Regions from separate parts of the Streptomyces sp. NPDC046831 genome, predicted to be linked through region 2. Evidence: riboswitches for the same ligand, from Rfam matches in the RefSeq annotation. Region 2 holds a riboswitch; each other region holds the start of a gene.
The links. A riboswitch is a leader RNA that binds a small molecule or an ion and turns the genes downstream of it on or off. The one in region 2 is predicted to bind cyclic di-AMP.
Positions count from the first base shown of each region.

Region 1: it holds a riboswitch for cyclic di-AMP, as region 2 does, so the genes downstream of both, ABZ920_RS18855 (transglycosylase SLT domain-containing protein) here and ABZ920_RS17990 (transglycosylase family protein) in region 2, are expected to answer to the same signal.
Region 3: it holds a riboswitch for cyclic di-AMP, as region 2 does, so the genes downstream of both, ABZ920_RS22775 (M23 family metallopeptidase) here and ABZ920_RS17990 (transglycosylase family protein) in region 2, are expected to answer to the same signal.
Region 4: it holds a riboswitch for cyclic di-AMP, as region 2 does, so the genes downstream of both, ABZ920_RS09000 (NlpC/P60 family protein) here and ABZ920_RS17990 (transglycosylase family protein) in region 2, are expected to answer to the same signal.

Region 1 is NZ_JBEYXZ010000020.1:112,154-117,271, forward strand. Features, by position in the region: gene ABZ920_RS18850 (HAD family hydrolase) at 1-620, shown strand, start outside; gene ABZ920_RS18855 (transglycosylase SLT domain-containing protein) at 832-1,341, opposite strand; cyclic di-AMP (ydaO/yuaA leader) riboswitch at 1,347-1,542, opposite strand; gene ABZ920_RS18860 (polyprenyl synthetase family protein) at 2,226-3,236, shown strand; gene ABZ920_RS18865 (DUF2092 domain-containing protein) at 3,946-5,118, shown strand, end outside.
Region 2 is NZ_JBEYXZ010000019.1:37,014-42,131, reverse strand. Features, by position in the region: gene ABZ920_RS18005 (nucleoside triphosphate pyrophosphohydrolase) at 1-537, shown strand, start outside; gene ABZ920_RS18000 (cytochrome P450) at 813-2,381, shown strand; gene ABZ920_RS17995 (transglycosylase family protein) at 2,599-3,663, shown strand; cyclic di-AMP (ydaO/yuaA leader) riboswitch at 3,846-4,012, shown strand; gene ABZ920_RS17990 (transglycosylase family protein) at 4,017-4,703, shown strand; gene eno (phosphopyruvate hydratase) at 5,115-5,118, shown strand, end outside.
Region 3 is NZ_JBEYXZ010000029.1:18,326-23,443, forward strand. Features, by position in the region: gene trmB (tRNA (guanosine(46)-N7)-methyltransferase TrmB) at 1-363, shown strand, start outside; gene ABZ920_RS22765 (PrsW family intramembrane metalloprotease) at 426-1,781, shown strand; gene ABZ920_RS22770 (aldo/keto reductase) at 2,179-3,123, opposite strand; gene ABZ920_RS22775 (M23 family metallopeptidase) at 3,251-4,291, opposite strand; cyclic di-AMP (ydaO/yuaA leader) riboswitch at 4,303-4,458, opposite strand; gene ABZ920_RS22780 (PP2C family protein-serine/threonine phosphatase) at 4,693-5,118, opposite strand, start outside.
Region 4 is NZ_JBEYXZ010000007.1:12,960-18,077, reverse strand. Features, by position in the region: gene pcrA (DNA helicase PcrA) at 1-746, opposite strand, end outside; cyclic di-AMP (ydaO/yuaA leader) riboswitch at 1,105-1,268, shown strand; gene ABZ920_RS09000 (NlpC/P60 family protein) at 1,276-2,454, shown strand; gene ABZ920_RS08995 (hypothetical protein) at 2,710-3,063, opposite strand; gene ABZ920_RS08990 (NlpC/P60 family protein) at 3,440-4,501, shown strand; gene ABZ920_RS08985 (response regulator transcription factor) at 4,598-5,118, opposite strand, start outside.

The DNA of each region.
Region 1 (5,118 bases), on a different contig from region 2:
GGCTGGCGGTGTGCGGCCAGGGCGCGCAGCTGTACGACGCCGGGGCGGACCGGCTGCTGTGGTCGGTCACCCTCGACCGGGAGCTCGCCGAGACCGCGCTCGGCAAGATCGAGGCCGAGGTGGGGGAGGTGTACGCGGCGGTGGACCAGGACGGGGTCGACGGGCTCACGCTCATCGAGCCCGGATACGTGATGCCGCACCCCACGCTGCCCGCCGTGCGCGTCGAACGGCGCGACGACCTGTGGACCCTGCCGGTCAGCAAGGTGCTGCTGCGTCATCCCGGACTGGCGGACGACGAGTTGGCGGCGGTGGCGCGCGCCGTGGTCGGTTCCCTGGCGACGGTCACCATGTCGGGCCCCGGCACCGTCGAACTCCAGCCGTGCGGGATCACCAAGGCCGCCGGGCTGGCGCTGGCCGCCGAGCACCTGGGGGTGAGCCGTGACCGCGCCCTCGCCTTCGGTGACATGCCCAACGACGTCCCGATGTTCCAGTGGGCCGCCCGCGGCGTCGCGATGGCCAACGCCCACCCCGAACTCAAGGCGGTGGCCGACGAGGTCACGTTGTCGAACGAGGACGACGGCATCGCCGTCGTCCTCGAGCGGTTGTTCCCGGGCCGGTAGGCGGACCGCCTCCGGCCCGGTGCGTCGTGCCCGGCACCCGGCCGTCGAGGCGGCCGGTCCTTGCGGTGCGCGGCCGTCGCGGCGGGGGCCGCCGGGTGCCCGCCGGAGCGGACGCGGGCGGGCCGGGCGACGCCGACCGGCCCGGCCGGGAAGCGCCGCGGGGGCGGGCGCCGCCGGACGCCCGCCCCCGGCCGCTGCCGGTGCCGGTCCGTCAGTAGGCGCCGAAGACGTTGTCGATCGAGCCGTACCGCTTGGCCGCGTAGTTGCAGGCGGCGGTGATGTTCGCGACCGGGTCGTAGATGTCGAAGGACGTACCGGGCACGTGGTAGGCCTTGAACGTCGGGTCGATGACCTGGAGCAGACCCTTGGACGGGATGCCCTTGGCCGCGTTGGAGTCCCAGTTGTTGATGGCCCGCGGGTTGCCCGAGGACTCGCGCATGATGTTGCGGTGGATGCCGTTGTACGAGCCCGGGATGCCGTTCTTGGCCATGACCGAGAGGGAGGCCCGGATCCACCCGTCGAGGTTGTTCGGGTAGCCGAGGGCGGTCGCGGTGGCCGGGGCGGACTCCGCCGGGGCGGACTCCGCCGGGGCGGCGGAGGCGCCGGTGGCGCCGAAGAGCGGCAGGGCGAGGACGGCCACACCCGTGCCGGCGACGGCGAGGGTGCGGGTCAGGCGGGCGGTACGGGTGCGGGTGCGGCGGGGCTGAGCCTGGGCAGGCATGGGCGAGTTCCTCTCCTTCGCCTGCGAGGTGAGCTGTCGGGTTCGGGCGGGAACTGCCCGGCCGTGCTCCGTCGGGAGCACGACTTCACCCCGAGCCGTTCCGGTGCGGCGCACGACGCGTCGGACGTGTCGTGCGGCTCCGGCCCGGCGACTTACCTGGGTCCCCCGCTCCTGCCGTGCGTGGTTCGGTCGATGGGTTCTCGGGCGGTGGCAGGATTCGGCGTCCACCCGACGGCCGGGAACGTATGCGAGAGCACATGTCCGGAACAAGTGCCGGAATCACACAACGCCCTGATTGACCTTGGACCGGAGGGTATGGGGTGCTTGATCCTTTGCGGTTGCCAAGGGTCAACTCGCTTGCCGGACAGGGGAGAACGGTGCGGGCGGCCGTTCGGTGCGCCCGGTCCGCCGAGTGGCCCAAATCACGGTTTGCGCCGCCAGGGGCATTCGGTGCCAACGGGGAATACCGCCCAATAAGAGCAAAAGGGTCAGGTGATCGGCGGTCCGTGCGGAGGAGTCGTCACCGAGCCTTGGCCAGGGGGCGACGATGGAGAGCGGAACGGGCCCGGGAGCGCGGGCCGCGCGGTCCACGACCCGCTGTGCGAGGCCGTCGTCATGCGGGGCAGGGGAGCGGGAGCATGGCCGGAATGGAGGGTGGCGCCGGTGAGGGGCGCGGCGGAGCGGGTAGGAGAGAGGAGTCGGCTGAAATACACACTTATCTGCCGATGAAGTGCATACCGGGCGTGATCCGATACCGCCTGGCCTGTATCGGTGGGCGATATCGGTGATCGAAACGTGACCGGATACGCTGACTTGAGTGGTGGCAGCGACCTATCGACAAACCGTGTAAGCGCCAGCAGACACCAGCAGACAGGAGACCCCTCGTGACCGTCGTCGGGCCGTTCGGGCTGAGCGTGCGGGACCAGGCTCTCGAAGCCGATGTCCAGGCCGGAATGGCGGCTGTCGAGGAAGGGTTGCTCGAAGCCACGAAGAGCGAGGTCCCCTTCATCACGGAGGCCGCGCAGCACCTCGTCAAGGCGGGCGGGAAGCGTTTCCGGCCACTGCTGGTGATGCTGGCGGCGCAGTTCGGGGACCCGTACGCGCCGGGGGTCGTGCCGTCCGCGGTGGTCGTGGAGCTCACCCACCTGGCGACGCTGTACCACGACGACGTGATGGACGAGGCCGGGGTGCGGCGCGGGGTGCCCAGCGCGAACGCCCGCTGGGGCAACTCCGTCGCGGTCCTCACCGGCGACTTCCTGTTCGCCCGGGCCTCGCAGATCCTCGCCGACCTCGGACCGGAGGCGGTGCGGGTGCAGGCCGTCGCGTTCGAGCGACTGGTCACCGGCCAGATCCTGGAGACGGCGGGGCCGCAGGACGGACGGGACCCGGTCGACCACTACCTGGACGTGCTCGGCGGCAAGACGGGATCGCTGGTGGCGGTGTCGTGCCGCTTCGGGGCGATGATGTCCGGCGCCGACGAGACGGTCGTCGACGTGCTGACGCAGTACGGGGAGCGGCTGGGAGTCGCCTTCCAGCTCGCGGACGACGTCCTGGACATCGCGAGCGACTCGCGCGAGTCCGGCAAGACGCCGGGCACCGATCTGCGGGAGGGCATCGCGACGCTGCCGGTGCTGCGGCTGCGGGAGCGTGCGGCGCGGCAGGGGCTCGCCGAGGACGTCGCGCTGTGCGAGCTGCTGGAATCCGACCTGAGCGACGACGCACGGCACGCGGAGGCGCTCGCCGCGCTGCGCGCCCACCCGGCGCTGGAGCAGGCGCGGCGGGACACCGTCCGCTACGCCGAGGAGGCGCGGGCCGCGCTGGCCCCGCTGCGGGAGTGCGAGGCGAAGGCTGCGCTGCTGGAGCTCTGCGACGCGGTGGTGCACCGGGCGGGCTGAAGCGCCCGGCGCGGAAGCGCGCACCGGCGCGCGGCCGGCACCCGCTCCCGCCGCACGGCCCGGCAGCGCGGCTGCGCGGCTGCGTCCGGAACGGGGGCCTCCGGCGCGGCACGGCCGGAGCACGACGCAGGACGCCCAGGGGCACCCTCGTGACACGCCCAAAGAGCCGTCGCGGCACGCCGGGAGCACGGCGCAGCACAACCGGAGCGTCCTCGCGACACATCCAGGGCACCCTCGCAGCGCGCCGGGAGCACGTTCGCGGCGTGCCGGCACGGGACCGGACGACGAGCGGTCCCTCTCCCGGCGGCGAAGGGCCTTCGCGCGAGGCGTGTCTGGCGCAACGTCACCCCTCCCACGGGCGCGGACAGGTGGGCCTCGCCCCTCGTACCGAGTGACCCAGGTCACGCGCCCGGTGCGGCCTCGGCGGGCCGGGGCCGGCCCGACCCCTACGGGGCGGGGGAGGGACCGGCCCCTCGTGTCATACCGCAGTCGTACGTGGAGTTGGCTCCGCGGTCTGACGCTTCGGCGCGGCCGATTTGGTCAGATGGAGACACGGACAACACCACTTCTCACCGGATCGGGTGAGAATGGCGGCTCGGGGTGACGGGGGCCTCCCCGCTCCCGCCGACGCGGGAGCGCCGAAGCGAGAGCGCGGAGGAGAGTGCACATGAGACGAGCAGCCGCCGCCGACGACGGAGGTAAGGCACACATGGCACCGTACGAATCCGACGACAGCGCGAGCGCCGAGGAGGCTCACGACCTGCCCTCCAAGCGGCACAGGGCCGCGCGGTACGCCGTCCCGGTCGCGGTGGTGGGGGTGGCGGCGGCGACCATCGGGCTCGTCCCGGCGCTCGCCGACTCCGGCGATCCCGACCTGCCGAAGATCACCGCGCAGCAACTGATCCAGAAGATGGCCACGTCGGACGTCGAGCAGCTGTCCGGCACGGTCAAGGTCAGCACGGACCTCGGCCTGCCCGACCTCGGCGGCCTGGAGAGCAATCTCGCCTCCGGAGCGGCCGGCGGAGCCGGCGGATCCTCGGCCGACCCCAAGGCCAAACTCACCGAGCTGGTCTCCGGCACGCACACCCTGCGCGTCGCGGCCGACGGCCCGGACCGGCAGAAGCTCTCGCTCGTCGAGAACGCCGCCGAGTACAGCCTCATCCACAACGGCACGGACGTCTGGGGCTACGACAGCAGGTCGAACGAGGTCTTCCACGGCACCGCCGCCGCCCGGGACGGCGAGCGGCACCGCTCCGAGGCCCCCGCCACGCCCAAGGACTTCGCGGACGAAGCCCTGAAGTCGGTCGACGCCACCACCTCGGTCACCGTCGACGGCACGGCGCACATCGCCGGCCGGGACGCCTACCGGCTGGTGCTGAAGCCGAAGCAGTCCGGCACCACGGTCGGCGCGATCAGCGTCGCGGTCGACGCGAAGACCGGGCTGCCGCTGAAGTTCACGCTCACCCCCGCGAGCGGCGGAGCCGCCGTCCTGGACGTGGGCTTCACCCAGGTCAGCTTCGCCCGGCCGGCCGCCTCCGCCTTCGACTTCACCCCGCCCAAGGGCGCGAAGGTCACCGAGGAGGAGGACCACGGCACCGCCGGCCCGTCCCACCGCGAGGGCAGGCCCGAGGGGAACGCCGGCGACCTCGCCGAGGGGCTCGGCGGGCTGCGGGTCCTCGGCAAGGGCTGGAACTCCGTGGCCACCTTCGATGCCGGCGGCGAGGGCGGCGCGCCGTCCGCCTCGGCCGCGGACGGCCTCCTCGGCTCGCTCGGCGACCCGGTGTCGGGGACGTTCGGCAAGGGCACGGTGTTCTCCACCCGCCTGGTCAACGCCCTCGTCACCGACGACGGCCAGGTGTACGTCGGCACCGTCACCAAGGGC
Region 2 (5,118 bases):
GACCGGGAGGAGCTGCGCGAGGAGCTGGGCGACGTGCTGCTCCAGGTCGTCTTCCACGCCCGCATCGCCGAGGAGGACGCCGACGCCCCGTTCTCCATCGACGACGTGGCCGGCGGGATCGTCGCCAAGCTGATCCACCGTCATCCGCACGTCTTCGGCGAGGAGACGGCCGCCACGCCCGAGGAGGTCAAGGAGCACTGGCTGCGCACCAAGGCGGAGGAGAAGCAGCGCACCTCCGTGACGGAGGGCGTCCCCCTCGGCCAGCCCGGACTGGCCCTGGCCGCGAAGCTGGCGTCCCGCGTGCGCACGGCCGGCCTGGACGTGCCCCTGCCGAGGGCCGAGGGCGTCGGCTACGAACTGCTCGCCCTCGCGGCCCGCGCCGAGGCGGAGGGCGTCGACCCGGAGGCAGCACTGAGGGCGGCGGCACGGACCTACCGCGACGCGATCCGTAGGACGGAGGGCGTGACGACGGAGCCGGCGGTGCGCCCGGACGCGGAGGAGCACCCGGACGAGGGGGAGCGCCCGGACGACGAGTAGCACGGACGACGAGTAGCACGGGGGCGAGCAGAACCGGCGGAGGGGGGAGCGGAACGGGGGCGCAGAACGGGGGCGAGTGGAACGGGGGTGCTGCGGCCGGGCGCGGCGGGCGGCAGGGGCGGGTCCGCCTCAGGGCGTACGCCGTGAGCGCCCGCACCGCTCGTGAACGCGCTGTCGTGAACGCGCTGTCGCGAACGCGCAGCCGCGAATCCGGCGGCGACGCCCGTGCCGGACGTGCGGGGGAACGTACGTACGCGGCCGGATACGGTCGAGGAGTGACCGATCAGCCCGCCTCCGACCAGCCCACGCCCGACCACCCCCGGTCCGACCGGGCCACCGGCAGCCCCGCCCCCGACCGGCCCGTCCCCGGCCGGCCTCCGTCCGGCCCAGCCACCGTCGGCGGCCCCGCTCCCGTCCGGCCTCCGTCCGGCCCGGCCGTCGCCGGCAGTCCCGCCCCCGACCGGGACCCGTCCGCCCCGGCCACCGCCGGCAGTCCCGCCCCGGGCCGGGACACGTCCGGCCCAGCCACCGTCGGCGGCCCCGCCCCCGAGCTCTTCACCTGGGAGTTCGCCGCCGATCCGTACCCGGCGTACGCCTGGCTGCGCGAGCACGCCCCCGTGCACCGGACGCGGCTGCCGAGCGGGGTCGAGGCCTGGCTGGTCACCCGGTACGCCGACGCCAAGCAGGCCCTGGCCGACCAGCGGCTCAGCAAGAACCCGGCGCACCACGACGAGCCCGCGCACGCCAGGGGCAAGACCGGCATCCCGGGCGAGCGCAAGGCCGAGCTGATGACGCACCTGCTCAACATCGACCCGCCGGACCACACCCGGCTGCGCCGCCTCGTCAGCAAGGCGTTCACCCCCCGCCGCGTCGCCGCGTTCGCGCCGCGCGTGCAGGAGCTGACCGACGGCCTCATCGACCGGTTCGCCGGGCGGGGCAGCGCGGACCTCATCCACGAGTTCGCCTTCCCGCTCCCCATCTACGCCATCTGCGACCTGCTCGGCGTCCCCCGCGAGGACCAGGACGACTTCCGGGACTGGGCGGGCATGATGATCCGCCACGGCAACCCGACGGCCGCCGGCCGGACGCCGTCGTCCGCCGGGGGCGGCGGGAGGCGGGCGGGCGGGTCGCGTGGCGGCGTGGCCCGGTCGGTGAAGATGATGCGCGGCTACCTCGCCGACCTGATCCACCGCAAGCGGGCGGCCCTGCCCGCCGAGCCCGAGCCGGGCGAGGACCTCATCTCCGGTCTCATCCGCGCCTCGGACCACGGCGAGCACCTCACCGAGAACGAGGCCGCCGCCATGGCCTTCATCCTGCTCTTCGCGGGGTTCGAGACCACCGTCAACCTCATCGGCAACGGCACCTACGCCCTCCTGACCCACCCCGGGCCGCGCGACCGGCTCCAGCGGGCGCTCGCGGCCGGCGACACCGGCCTGCTGGAGACCGGCGTCGAGGAACTCCTGCGCTACGACGGCCCGGTGGAGATGGCCACCTGGCGCTTCGCCACCCGCCCCCTCACCATCGGAGGGCAGGACATCGCCCCCGGCGACCCGGTCCTCGTCGTCCTCGCCGCGGCGGACCGGGACCCCGAGCGGTTCGCCGACCCGGACGTGCTCGACCTCGGCCGGCGGGACAACCAGCACCTCGGGTACGGCCACGGCATCCACTACTGCCTCGGCGCGCCGCTCGCCCGGCTGGAGGGCCGGCTGGCCCTCGCCACGCTCCTCACCCGGCTGCCCGATCTGCGACTCGACGCGGAACCGGCCGACCTGCGCTGGCGGGGCGGGCTCATCATGCGCGGCCTGCGCACGCTGCCCGTCCGGTTCACGCCGGCCGCTTCCTAGCCTCCTGCTTCCCAGAGGAATACGCGGGCGAAGAAGCGTTTGTTCATCCCCTCGTTGACGAAGGCAAAGGTGACACACGCTCAACTCTGTGATGTTCGCGTGATCTACGCGGCATTAACTTGTGACAGGCGATTGTCAGCCGATACGTTCACGCATCAGCGCGGCGCCCTGCCTCATCCGCCGCGCAGCTCATCGCTGTCCCACGAAAGGTTTCCGCATGCTCTCCGGGAACGGTCGTCACCGGCGGCCCCGTCAGGCCCCGGCCGTGCTCGTCGCGGCCGGAGTGACCGGATCCGCCATCGCCATCCCGCTGCTCGGCGCCAGCGGCGCCAGCGCGGCGGAAGGCACCACGTGGGACAAGGTCGCGGAGTGCGAGAGCGGTGGCTCCTGGAGCGCCGACAACGGCAACGGCTACTACGGCGGGCTGCAGTTGTCCCAGGAGGACTGGGACAAGTACGGCGGGCTCACCTACGCGCCGAGCGCCGACCAGGCCAGCCGCTCCCAGCAGATAGCCGTCGCCGAGAAGATCCTCGACGACCGGGGCCCGGGCGCCTGGCCCACCTGCGGACTCCTCTCCGGGCTGCACAAGGACACCGGTTCGGCCGACGTGGACACCGGTGTGGGCAACGACTCGTCCTCCTCGTCCGGTTCATCCCGTTCCACCGGCTCGCCCCGGACGCCCGACTCGGGGCTGTCCGGCGAGGCCGGGGACTCCACGCGGTCGCCCGGCGACGCCCGGCCCTCGTCCGGCGCCGATTCGTCCCCCTCGTCCGGCTCCGCGGCTGATTCCCGTCCGAAGGCGCCCTCTTCGGGCTCTTCCGCCTCTTCATCCGCCAAAACGGACGATCCGGCCGAGTCCGGCACGTCCGCGCCCGCCGCACCCCGCGACACGCAGGCTCCCGGCAGCTCGCCGTCCGTGCCGCCCCGATCGGACGACTCGGACAACTGGGAACAGACCGGCGGTTCTTCGGCCCTCGTGGACACCGGGGCGCTCGGCACCGGCCGCCATCGCGGCGGCAGCGCCGCGGAGGACCCGGCCGAGAACCTCACCGCCGCGTCGGCCGGCCGTCACGCCGTGCGTGAGACCGACGACACGCCCGCCGCCGGAGGTTCCTACATCGTCCGCGCCGGCGACTCCCTCGCGTCCATCGCCGACTCCCTTGACCTCGACGGCGGATGGCATGCGCTGTACGCGGCGAACAGGGCGGCGATCGGCTCCGACCCGAACAGCATCGTCACCGGTCAGACGCTGGATGTAGGCACCGAAAACGCCCGAAAGTAGGGGCAGTTCACGTCAGTATTAGTGCTGAATGTCCGTTTCGGTGAAAGTGTGGGATGAGTCTCAGAAGCCCTGATCGTCTTTGAAATTCCGCGGCAGCCGTGTCTACGGTCGTGATCGCTCGTCACCGCGAGCCCCGGCTGCCGCAACGCCGAATCCTGCCAGCGGCCGCACGGGAACAGTCGTCGCATCATGCGCCGCAGGCAGGAGCGGGGGACCCAAGGTAAGTGCCGTACCGGGCTGTTGCCCGGAGCGGCTCGGGGTGAAGCCGCGTCCCGCACAGGGACGCGGCCGGGCAACTCAACCGGCCCGAACCCGACAGCTCACCTCGCAGGCGTCGGTGAGGGGATCCAACCATGCTGTTTTCCGGCAAGGGCACGCACCGTCGTCCGTCCAAGGCCACCCGTGCCATCGCGCTCGCCGGTGTCGCCGGCACCGCCGTCGCCGCCCCGCTGATGGCGGCCGGCAGCGCCTCCGCCGCCACCGCCTCCCAGTGGGACGCGGTCGCCCAGTGCGAGTCCGGCGGCAACTGGTCCATCAACACCGGCAACGGCTTCTACGGCGGTCTGCAGTTCACCAACTCGACCTGGGCCGCCTTCGGGGGCACGGCCTACGCGTCGCGCGCCGACCTGGCCACCAAGGCCCAGCAGATAGCCGTCGCCGAGAAGGTCCTCGCGGGCCAGGGCAAGGGTGCCTGGCCGGTCTGCGGCAAGGGCCTGACCAACGCCGCCTACAACGGCAGCGCCCCGTCCTCGTCGGACAGCGGCTCCGCCAAGAGCGGCAGCACCGTCAACCGCTCCACCGAGCAGAAGGCCTCCCGCTCCGCCGAGCGCCCGGCCGCCAAGAAGACCGTCACCACCCCGACCGGCAAGAAGGTCGCCAAGGGCGACGGCGAGTACAAGGTGGTCGCCGGCGACACCCTCAGCAGGATCGCGGCGAAGCAGAACGTCCAGGGCGGCTGGAAGAAGCTGTTCGACCTCAACAAGGACATCGTCGACAACGCCGACCTCATCTACCCGGGCCAGCAGCTGCACCTGAAGTGACAGCCGGCCGCTGACCGGGCCGCCGGACCCCGGCGGGCGCGGCCCCCGCACCGCGGGGCCGCCCCGGTGCCCCCGGTCCACCCCGTCCCCCGGGCTCCCCGCTCCGGTGCGTGTTCCCCCGTACGCACCGGAGCGGGGCTTTTTTCGTTTCCGCCCGCCGCCCGCCGCCCGCCGCCCGCCGCCCGCCGCCCGCCGCCCGCCGCCCGCCGCCCGCCGCCCGCCGCCCGCTCGCCCCTCCTCCGGTATGGCCCGGACTCGCCGGGGCCCTTTGTTCCGAGCAGAAACAATGTGTACCGTCAGCTTGTCCACGGGGCGGTCGGTCGGCTGCCGGCGGCCCCGGGACGGTTAGGCTCTAGTCGCAAGGCACACCAGCCCCGCACTTCCAGCGTCACATCCAAGAAGGAGATGCTCGTGC
Region 3 (5,118 bases), on a different contig from region 2:
TTCCCCGACCCCTGGCCCAAGAAGCGGCACCACAAGCGGCGGCTGATCCAGCCCGAGTTCCTGACCCTGGCCGCGTCCCGGCTGCGCCCCGGCGCCCTGGTCCACCTCGCCACCGACTGGGAGCCGTACGCCGAGCAGATGCTCGAGGTGCTGTCCGCGCACCCGGCCTTCGAGAACACGCAGGCCGACGGCGGTTTCGCGCCCCGGCCCGGCTTCCGGCCGCTGACCCGTTTCGAGGCCCAGGGGCTGGAGAAGGGCCATGTGGTGAACGACCTCCTCTTCCGCCGCGTACCGCACGGGAGCCGGCCGCGGCCCCAGCGCCCGTCGGACCGGCCCTCCACCGAGCGCCCCGACCGCGGCTGACCGGTCCTCGCCGCACGAGGTCCTGTCGCCGGGGGGCGCCCCACCTCGTTAGGGTCGATGCCGTGGCCACCTGTCCCCCGTACCCGACGTCCCCCAGCGGCCCGGTCGGCGGCGCGCCGCGGCACGCGCACTGGTGGCAGCGCCGGTGGGTGCGGTACGGCGCCCCGGCCGCCCTGCTCGCGCTGTCCGGGCTGGTCATCCTCGCCCTCGTCCGCGAGCAGACCGGCACCGAGGGGTTCCTCGTCGGGCTGGGGCTCGCCGTCCTGCCCGTACCGCTGCTCATGGCCGCCTTCCGCTGGCTGGACCGGGTGGAGCCCGGCCCCTGGCGGAACCTGCTGTTCGCCTTCGCCTGGGGTGCCTGCGCGGCCGCGCTCATCGCGATCGTCGCCAACAGCTTCGCGACGCACTGGATCGCCACGGCGACCGCCGACCCGTCGGGCGCGGACACCCTGGGGGCGACCGTGATAGCGCCGGTCGTGGAGGAGTCCGCGAAGGCCACCGCGCTGCTGCTGGTCTTCGTCTTCCGCAGACGGGACTTCACCGGCATCGTCGACGGGGTGGTGATAGCCGGGGTCACCGCCACCGGCTTCGCTTTCACCGAGAACATCCTGTACCTCGGGACCGCCTTCGGCACCGATCAGCTCTCCGGCGAGCCGGGCCTGCCCTCCGTCACCGCGGCGACCTTCTTCGTGCGCATCGTCATGTCGCCGTTCGCGCATCCGCTGTTCACCGTCATGGCCGGCATCGGCTTTGGCATGTCCGCCCTCCTCGCCGACCACCAGCGCGTGCGGCGGGCGCTGCTGCCGCCGGCCGGGCTGCTGCTCGCGATGGGCATGCACGCGATGTGGAACGGCTCCGCGTCCTTCGGCGGCTACGGATTCCTCGCCGTGTACGCCGCCTTCATGCTGCCCGCCTTCGGGCTGCTGACCTGGCTGGTGGTGTGGACGCGGCAGCGGGAGCTGCGGACCGTGCGGGAGGAGCTGCCGGCCTACGCGGCCGCCGGATGGCTGTCGCCGGCCGAACCGTACGCCCTGGGCTCCATGCGGGCGCGCCGGCTGGCCCGGGACCACGCGCGGCGCCACGCCGGGAGGGCGGCGGCCCGGGCCGTCGCCCAGTACGAGGCGTACGCGACGTCGCTGGCCTTCCTGCGGCGCCGGGGGCGCCGGGGCCGGGCCGGCGCCGACTTCGTCCCGCGGGAGCAGGAACTGCTGTGGGAGCTGTGGCGGCGCCGGGACGTGGCCGGGCCCGCCCTGGACCACGCGGCGCGCCGGACGGCGCCGCCGGTGCGGGTGGCTCCGCCGCCGTGGCCGCTGCACGGGGCGTACGGGCCGCCCTACCAGGTGTACCGCCAGCCGTCGGCCCACCGGCCGTACGGTCCGGCGGCGCCGTACCCGGCGCACAACCCGTACCGGTCCTGAGGCCCGGCCGGGGCGAAGCACGCCGGCGGGCCTCCTGCCGGGCCGGGCGGGCGGACCGGCGGGCGAGCCACCGCGCCCGGACACACGGCGACCGCACCCGCGTCGCGTCGCAGGACCGCGCCCGGGCACCGGCCAGGGCACCCGCGTGGCAGGCGCACCCCGGCGGGCGGTTCACCGCATCCGAGGACCGGCGACGGCACCCGCTGGGGAGGCAGGCCACGGCGGGCGAGTCACCGCACCCGCGGACCGGCGACCGCACCCCTCGTCGCAGGCAGGCCACGGCGGGCGAGTCACCGCACCCGCGGACCGGCGACCGCACCCCGCGTCGCAGGCAGGCCACGGCGGGCACGGACGACCGCGCCCGGGGGCCGGTGACCGCGCCCGCTCGGGGGTGCGCCTAGGCCGACGCCTCGTCCAGCTTCGCGATCTCCTGGCCGGACAGCGCCAGCTCCGCCACTCCCACCAGCGCGGGCAGCTGCTCCACGGTGCGCGCCGAGGCGATCGGGGCCGCCACCGTCGGCTGCGCGGCCAGCCAGGCCAGGGCGACCGTCGCGACGGGGACGTCGTGGGCCGCGGCGATCTCGTCGAGGGCGGTGAGGACCTTGCGGCCCCGCTCGCTCTCCAGGTGCTTGCCGGCGCCCTGGGCCCGTGGGCTGTCCACCGTCGCGCCGGGGCGGTACTTGCCGGTCAGGAAGCCGGAGGCCAGCGCGTAGTACGGGACGGCGGCCAGGCCGGAGCGCTCGGCGAGGTCGCGGAGCGGTCCCTCGTAGGTGTCGCGTGAGACCAGGTTGTAGTGGGGCTGCAGCGCCACGTACCGGGCCAGGCCCTCGCGCTCGGAGAAGTCGAGGGACGCGCGCAGGCGCTCGGCGGAGATGTTCGAGGCGGCGATGTGGCGGACCTTGCCCGCCGTCACCAGGTCGTCGAGGGCGCCGATGATCTCCTCGACCGGCACCTCCGGCTTGTCGAAGTGGGTGTAGTACAGGTCGATGTGGTCGGTGCCCAGGCGCCGCAGGGAGGCGTCGGCCGCGGCCTTGATGTTGGCGGCGGTCAGCCCCTGGAAGTCGGGGTGCTGGCTGACCTTGGTGGCGATGACCACGTCGGAGCGGTTGCCGCGTTCCTTGATCCACTTGCCGACGATGGTCTCCGACTCGCCGCCGCTGTTGCCCTCCACCCAGGCCGAGTAGGAGTCGGCGGTGTCGATGAAGTTGCCGCCGGCGGCCGCGTAGGCGTCGAGGACGGCGAAGGACTGCGCCTCGTCGGCGGTCCAGCCGAAGACGTTGCCGCCGAGGGCGAGCGGGAAGACCTCGAGGTCGGACGTACCCAGCTTGCGTAGAGAAGTCATGTCCAGTGTCAACGCACGTTCCGGAGCGCTCAATTCCGGATCCGCTGCAAAAGGTGGGCAAACACCTGACCGGCGGTCCTGACGTCGGGGGGACGTCGTCAGGACCGCCGGGGCCGGGAAGCGGCTGTCAGGGGGTGAGGCCCTTGTCGCGCAGCCACGCCGCCGGGTCGATGCCGGTGGCCTGGCCCCCGGGGTGGACCTCGAAGTGCAGGTGCGGTCCGGTGACGTTGCCCGTGGCGCCCACGCGGCCGATCACGTCGCCGGTGGCGACCTTCTGCCCGACGCTCGCGCTGATCGACGACTGGTGGCAGAACCACAGCTCAGTGCCGTCGTCGAGGGTGAGGATGGTGCGGTAGCCGTACGCGCCGGCCCAGCCGGCCTCGGTGATGGTGCCGCCGTGCACGGCCTTGATGAGGGTGCCCGTGGGCGCGGCGAAGTCCAGCCCGGTGTGGTAGCCGGAGGACCACATGGAACCGGCCTGGCCGAAGGCCGAGGTCAGGGTGTACGAGGAGGTGGGGAGCGTGTACTGCGCGGCCAGCCGGGCCAGGCGCTCGGCCTCGGCCTTCTTCGCGGCCTCCTGCTCCGCCTCCTTCTCCGCGGCGGCGGCCTTGGCCTCGGCCTCCTTCACCGCCTTGGCGGCGGCCTCCTCCGCCTGCCGGGCGGCGGCGGCGGCCGCGGCCTGCTGGGCCTTCGTGTCGACCTGGACCTGCTGCTGCTCGGCCTGGGCCATGATCCGGTTGCGCAGGGCCTCGCCCGCGTCGGAGGACCCCTGCGCCGAGTCGGCGGCGCTGGTGGTGAGGCTGCTGAGCGCGGTCGCGGAGCCCTGGGCCGCCGGTGCGGAGCCCTCGTCGTCGAAGAGGGTGCCCACGGAGGGCAGATCGGGCATGGAGATCGACACCGGCGGCTTGCCGGTCTGGGCGCTGGCCATGCCGCCCGCGCCCACGGCGGCGATGACGCCGACGCCGAGGACGGTGGAGCTGCGGGCGAGCCCGCCGCCGCGCTGCTTGGTGACGCGATGCCGGCCACGGACCGGGCGGACGGAGTCCGCGGTGGGGTTCCACTCCTCCCACGGGCCCTCGTCGGGGATGCGGCTGCCGTACCCGAAGGTGTCGGTGCTGTTCCCGCCGGTGTGGAACGGGGCCTGGGGGGCAGGCGGGTTGGACGCCACGCGGGCGCGCTCCTTTCCTTCCGTTCGCCTACCGGGTTAGCTGACGGGTTCGGAGCGGGAAGGTCTCCTACGCGCGTATACCGCCCGTTCGACACGGCGGACTACGCTCGACTCACCCCAGGTTGGTGGTTCCCCGGTTCCCTGACGGGATTCGGCGCGTGCGCACGGAGCCGTCTCGGGTGACGGCTGGGACGACCGCGCTGCGTTATCGAACGTTAATAGACCCGGGCCGTGGATTCCAAGCCGTTCGGCTTGATCGTTAAACCCAATTGGCGCGGAGAATCTGGCCGACGGGGGTCAAATACGGGCGAGTCGGCCAACCTCCGTGTGCACATGCCGCCTGACGATATGTCAGCCGTTGTGCGCGCGGAGACGGCACGCTCACCCACGGTGACGCGGCGTCAGGACCGCCGTACGGCCAGCAGGGCCATGTCGTCCGACAGGCCGTCCCCCGTGTGCCGGCGCACCTCCGCCGCGAGGGTGTCCAGCAGGGCGTGCGGGTCCCGGAAGGCCCGTCCGGCCAGGCGCTGCTCGGGGTCGTAGAAGCGGCCCCGTTCGTCGCGGGCCTCGGACAGTCCGTCGGTGTGCAGGAGGAGGGTCGCCCCGGCGGGGAAGCGGGTCTCCTCCGCACGGCCGGGCCGGACGCCGAGGTCCTCCAGGCCGAGCGGCAGCGCGGGCTCGGCGGCGAGCAGCGGACGCACGGTGCCGTCGGCGTGCAGCAGGAGCGGCGGCGGATGACCGCGGTTGACGATCCTCACCACCGCCCGGTCGTGCGGGATCTCGGCGAGGACGGCCGTGGTGAAGTCCTCGCACGCGTCGGGCCCGCC
Region 4 (5,118 bases), on a different contig from region 2:
TGGTACAGGGCGTAGGCCTGGGCGAGGGTCTTCTCGAAGCCGTCGGTGGCCTGGGCGGCGAAGTCCTCCTCGTCGATCAGCTCGTTCTTGAGGTTGCTGATCTTGGCGCTGAACGACTTCGGCGGGTAGCGCTTCGGGTCCAGGTCGAGATCGCGGCAGACCAGGGCCATCAGGCGCTTGGAGTCCGCGGCGTCGTAGATCGAGAAGGACGAGGTGAAGCCGAGCTTCTTCGACTCCCTGCGCAGGATGCGGACGCAGGCGCTGTGGAAGGTCATCACCCACATCGCGCTCGCACGCGGGCCGACGAGTTGCTCGACGCGCTCCTTCATCTCCCCCGCGGCCTTGTTCGTGAAGGTGATCGCGAGGATCTGGCCGGGGTGGACGCCCCGCTCGGCGAGCAGGTAGGCGATGCGGTGCGTGAGCACACGGGTCTTGCCGGAGCCGGCGCCGGCCACGATGAGCAGCGGCGAACCGGCGTGCACGACCGCGGCGCGCTGGTTGTCGTTGAGCCCCTGCAGGAGCGCGGCGGCGTCCACGACCGGACGCGGGGCGCCGTCGCGGTAGTACCCTCCCGCGCTCCGGCCTGCGCCGTCCCACCGGTCCGGCGGCACGTCGAACTTCCCCCCGAACAGATCGTCCGGAACCGGTTCCGGAGCGTGATCGTCCTCGGGCGGCGGGGGCTCCTCCTCGTGGCCCCGCGGGGCCTGGAGGTCGGCCAGGAAGCTGTCGTCAAAGAGGCTGCTCATCGCTCTACGAGTCTAGGGCTCCGCACCGACAACCCGTCGCCGCCCTGAAACATCGCCCGCTCCGGCCGGCCGGTGACCGTCCACGACCGACGACGACCGACCGCGATCAGGTCATATCGGTGACCGATCGAGCGCGATAGGTCATGACTGCCCCCACCCGGCCACGGCCGACCGACCGGAAGATCTCCTCACCGAGCGAAGCCGGACGATCACCGGAACGGCGAACGCGCGCCGGGTCACGAAAATGTATCGGGCATATCGTGCACCAACCTTCACAACAGCCACACCAGTTGGCTAGCGTGCCGTCGGGCCGTACGACCCTCTCCGGCGAACGTCGCCGGCCGTGCGGCCTCCGCCGAGTCCGGACTCGCCGCCATGCGGGCCGGAGCCGGGGACCCACACCGAACCCCGGGGTGAATCGGTCCTCCGCACCTCCACGCGAGCACGGACCGTAGGGCAACCCTTCCGAACCACCCGCCCGAACCCGACAGCTAACCCGGTAGGCGGACGATGGAAGGAGTCGCCTCCCTTGGCGTCGCACCGCAAGACGCGTCCCACGGGTACGGGTGTGGCAGGCATACGCACCCCCGCCCTGGCCACCGCCGCCCTCACCTCGGTGGCCCTGCTCGCCCAGTCGGCCAACGCCGCCCCCGCCGACGACGACAGGCCGAGCATCGAAGAAGTCGAGAAGAAGGTCGACGACCTGTACCGCCAGGCCGAGTCGGCGACCGAGAAGTACAACGCGGCCAAGGAGAAGACCGGCAAGCAGCGCAAGCGCGTCGCCACTCTCCTCGACGACGTGGCCAAGCGCACCGAACGGCTCAACAGGGCACGGGAGCGGCTGGGGTCGTTCGCGGCCGCCCAGTACCGCACCGGAGCCTCCGCGCCCGACACCGCAACCTTCCTGCTCGCGAACACGCCCCAGGACTACTTCGACCAGGCGCAGCTGATGAGCAGGCTGACCGAGCGTCAGAAGAGCATGGTCGACGACTACGTCACGCAGCAGTCGGCGACCATGGAGAAGCGGCGGGAGGCCACCCGCAGCCTGGAGACGCTGACCGAGTCGCAGGGCGACATCAAGACGGCCAAGATCACCGTCCAGCGGAAGCTGGCGGACGCGCGCGAGCTGCTGGCGACCCTGAACGCGCAGGAAAAGGCGAGGCTGGCGGCCCTCCAGGAGCAGCGGCAGCAGGAGGCCGCCCGCAAGGCGGCGGAGCTGGCCCGGCAGCAGGCGGCTCAGGCGGCGGAGCAGGCCGCGCGACAGGACGCCGGCACCTCGGGGCCGGGCGCGGAGCCGTCCGGGAGCCCGACGGGGCCGACGGGTTCCTCGACGTCGGACCCCTCCTCCGCCACCAAGGCCGACAAGGCCCTCGCCTTCGCCCGCGACCAGATCGGCAAGCCGTACGTCTGGGGCGCCACGGGCCCCGGCTCCTACGACTGCTCCGGACTCACCCAGGCCGCCTGGAAGGCCGCCGGCGTCACCCTGCCGCGCACCACCTACGACCAGGTCGACGCGGGGACGACGGTTCCGCTCTCCCAGGCCCGGCCCGGGGACCTGGTCTTCTTCTACGACGACATCAGCCACGTCGGCGTCTACATCGGCGACGGCATGATGATTCACGCCCCGAAGCCCGGCGCCTACGTGCGGGAGGAGTCCATCTACTACGACGGCGAGTCGGCGATCCACAGCGTGGTGCGCCCGGCCTGACCGGCGGCGCGTGGCTGTGCTCCGGGGCGTCTCCGGCCCGATCCGGCGGCGCCCCGGCCCGGCACGGCACGGGGGACCCGTGCGCGTATCCACGCGCCGGCCGCTCCGCCGCGCCGCGCGTTCCGCCGGATGCGCGCGGGACGCTCGGCCCGGTGCACGGCGGCCGGCGCGACCGGCCGGCCGTCGCCGCCGGGAGCGGGCGTGGACGCGAACGCGCGCCGGTCCCGGGGACCGGCGCGCGTTCGCCCGTGCCGATCAGGTCCAGAGCACCGCGATGAAGATGTTCGCCGTGGTCAGGAGCCCGACCAGCCCGAACATTCCCTTGCTCACCTTCTCCTCGTCCCGCTTCACGTAGACCAGGCCCAGGATCACGATCAGCAGCGCCAGCTTCACGCCGATCTTGATGTTGTTGACGTGCTGGTCGTCGGCCTGGTTGAGGCCGACCAGGATCACACCGGTGACCAGCATGGTCAGGGCACCGTGGAGCATCCCCGGCACGAAGCGGGCGGTGCCCTGGCCCATCGCCTTCATCTGGGTGAGGAAACCACCGAGGAGCGCGGCGATGCCGACGATGTGCAGACCGACGAAGAGATGGATGAGTACGTCCATGGCCCGGGAGCCTACGCGGCCCCGCCGAGCCGCCTTCGTCCGGCCCATAGCACTTCACCGGCCGCCGACGCTCCGCACACCACGGCATCGGTCATCCCCTCACGTCAAGGCGGAACCACCGGTCCGGGAGCGCGGTCAATTACGGTCGGCAACCGGCCCTCTGACGTCACTTCCGCACATCCTGTCACCGGCCCCACACGCCCACGTTTAGCGTCCTGCCCCAGGTGACCGGCTCCCCACCACTGCCGCCCGGGCCAGGGGCGGCAGCCGGACGCCACCGCCGAAAGGTCCGGCGGCGGCCCTGCTCCCCTGTGCGGGCCGCCGCCGGACGCGCATACCGCCCCGCGCGGTCGTGAGAAGGGACGTGACGCTCCACGTGGCAGCGCACCGCAGGCCCCACCGGCGCCCGCTGGGCGGCAGCACGGCCCGTACGGCGGTCACGGTCGCCCTCGCGGGCGCGGCCACCGCGGCCGGTTTCGGCGGGACCGGGCACGCCGATCCGCAGCCGACGCCGGAGCAGGTGAAGGCGAGGGTGGACGGGCTCTACCGGGAGGCGGAGGCCGCCACCGAGAAGTACAACGGGGCGAAGGAGTCGGCGGACGCGGCCGAGCGGCGGCTGAGGACGCTGCGGGACCGGGCGGCTCGCACGGAGCAGGAACTCAACTCGGCGCGGGAAGCCCTCGGTTCGGTGGCGGCGGCGCAGTACCGGGAGGGCGGCCTCGACCCCACACTCCGCCTGATGCTGTCGGACGACCCCGGGCGGTACCTGGACGGTGCCGCGCTCGCCGAGCGGGCGGGCGACCGCCGGGCGGCGGCCGTGGCGCGCGTGCGCGGGTACCTGCGGGAGATCGAGCGGCTGCGCGGGACGGCACGCGTCGAGTCGGCGTCGCTGCGGTCACGGCAGGCCGAACTCGAGCGGCACAAGAAGACCGTCACCGGCAAGCTGGGCGAGGCCCGGCGGCTGCTGGCCCGGCTCTCCGCCGGGCAGCGCGCGGCCATCGGCCGGGACGGCGACCCGGGCCGATCCACACGCGCGGTGGGCGGCACGCGTGACGGCCTCGGCACCCCGGGATCGGCGCAGGCGCCGACCCCCCGTGCCGCGGCGGCCGTCGCCTACGCGTACCAGAAGCTCGGCAGCCCCTACGTCTGGGGCGCCACCGGGCCGGACGCCTTCGACTGTTCGGGGCTGGTGCAGGCGGCCTACCGCTCCGCGGGGGTCGCGCTGCCCCGCACGACCTACGCGCAGATCGGCGCGGGCCGCCGCGTCTCCCGGTCCGACCTGCTGTCCGGCGACCTGGTGTTCTTCTACTCCGGTGTCAGTCACGTCGGCATCTACGTCGGAGACGGCCTCATGATCCACGCCCCGAACCCCTCGGCGCCGGTCCGCGTGGCCCCGATCGACGAGATGCCGTTCTCGGGTGCCACCCGGGTGGTGTGAGGGCCCGGCCGGAACACGGGTCGGCGGCTTGTCGACCGCTCGCACCGGCCGCGCTGCCCAGCGGGGCACGGGCCGGCCGGCGGGGCCCGTGGGTGGTCAGACCAGCCGGCGTGCCGTGGCCCACCGGGTCAGCTCGTGCCGGTTGGACAGCTGCAGCTTCCGCAGGACCGCCGACACGTGCGACTCGACCGTCTTCACCGAGATGAACAGCTGCCTGGCGATCTCCTTGTACGCGTAGCCGCGGGCGATGAGCCTCAGGACCTCGCGTTCGCGCTGGGTGAGGCGGTCCAGGTCCTCGTCGACCGGCGGGGCGTCGGTCGAGGCGAACGCGTCGAGGACGAAGCCGGCGAGGCGGGGTGAGAAGACGGCGTCGCCCTCCTGGACGCGGAAGACCGAGTCGATCAGATCGGCGCCCGTGATCGTCTTGGTCACGTATCCCCGCGCGCCGCCGCGGATCACACCGATGACGTCCTCGGCCGCGTCGGAGACGGACAGCGCGAGGAAGCGGACGGGCCGCTCCGTGTCCGCCGTCAACGCGGCGCAGCGCCGCAGGACCTCCACCCCGCCGCCGCCGGGCAGGTGGACGTCGAGGAGGACCACCTCGGGCCGGGTCGCGG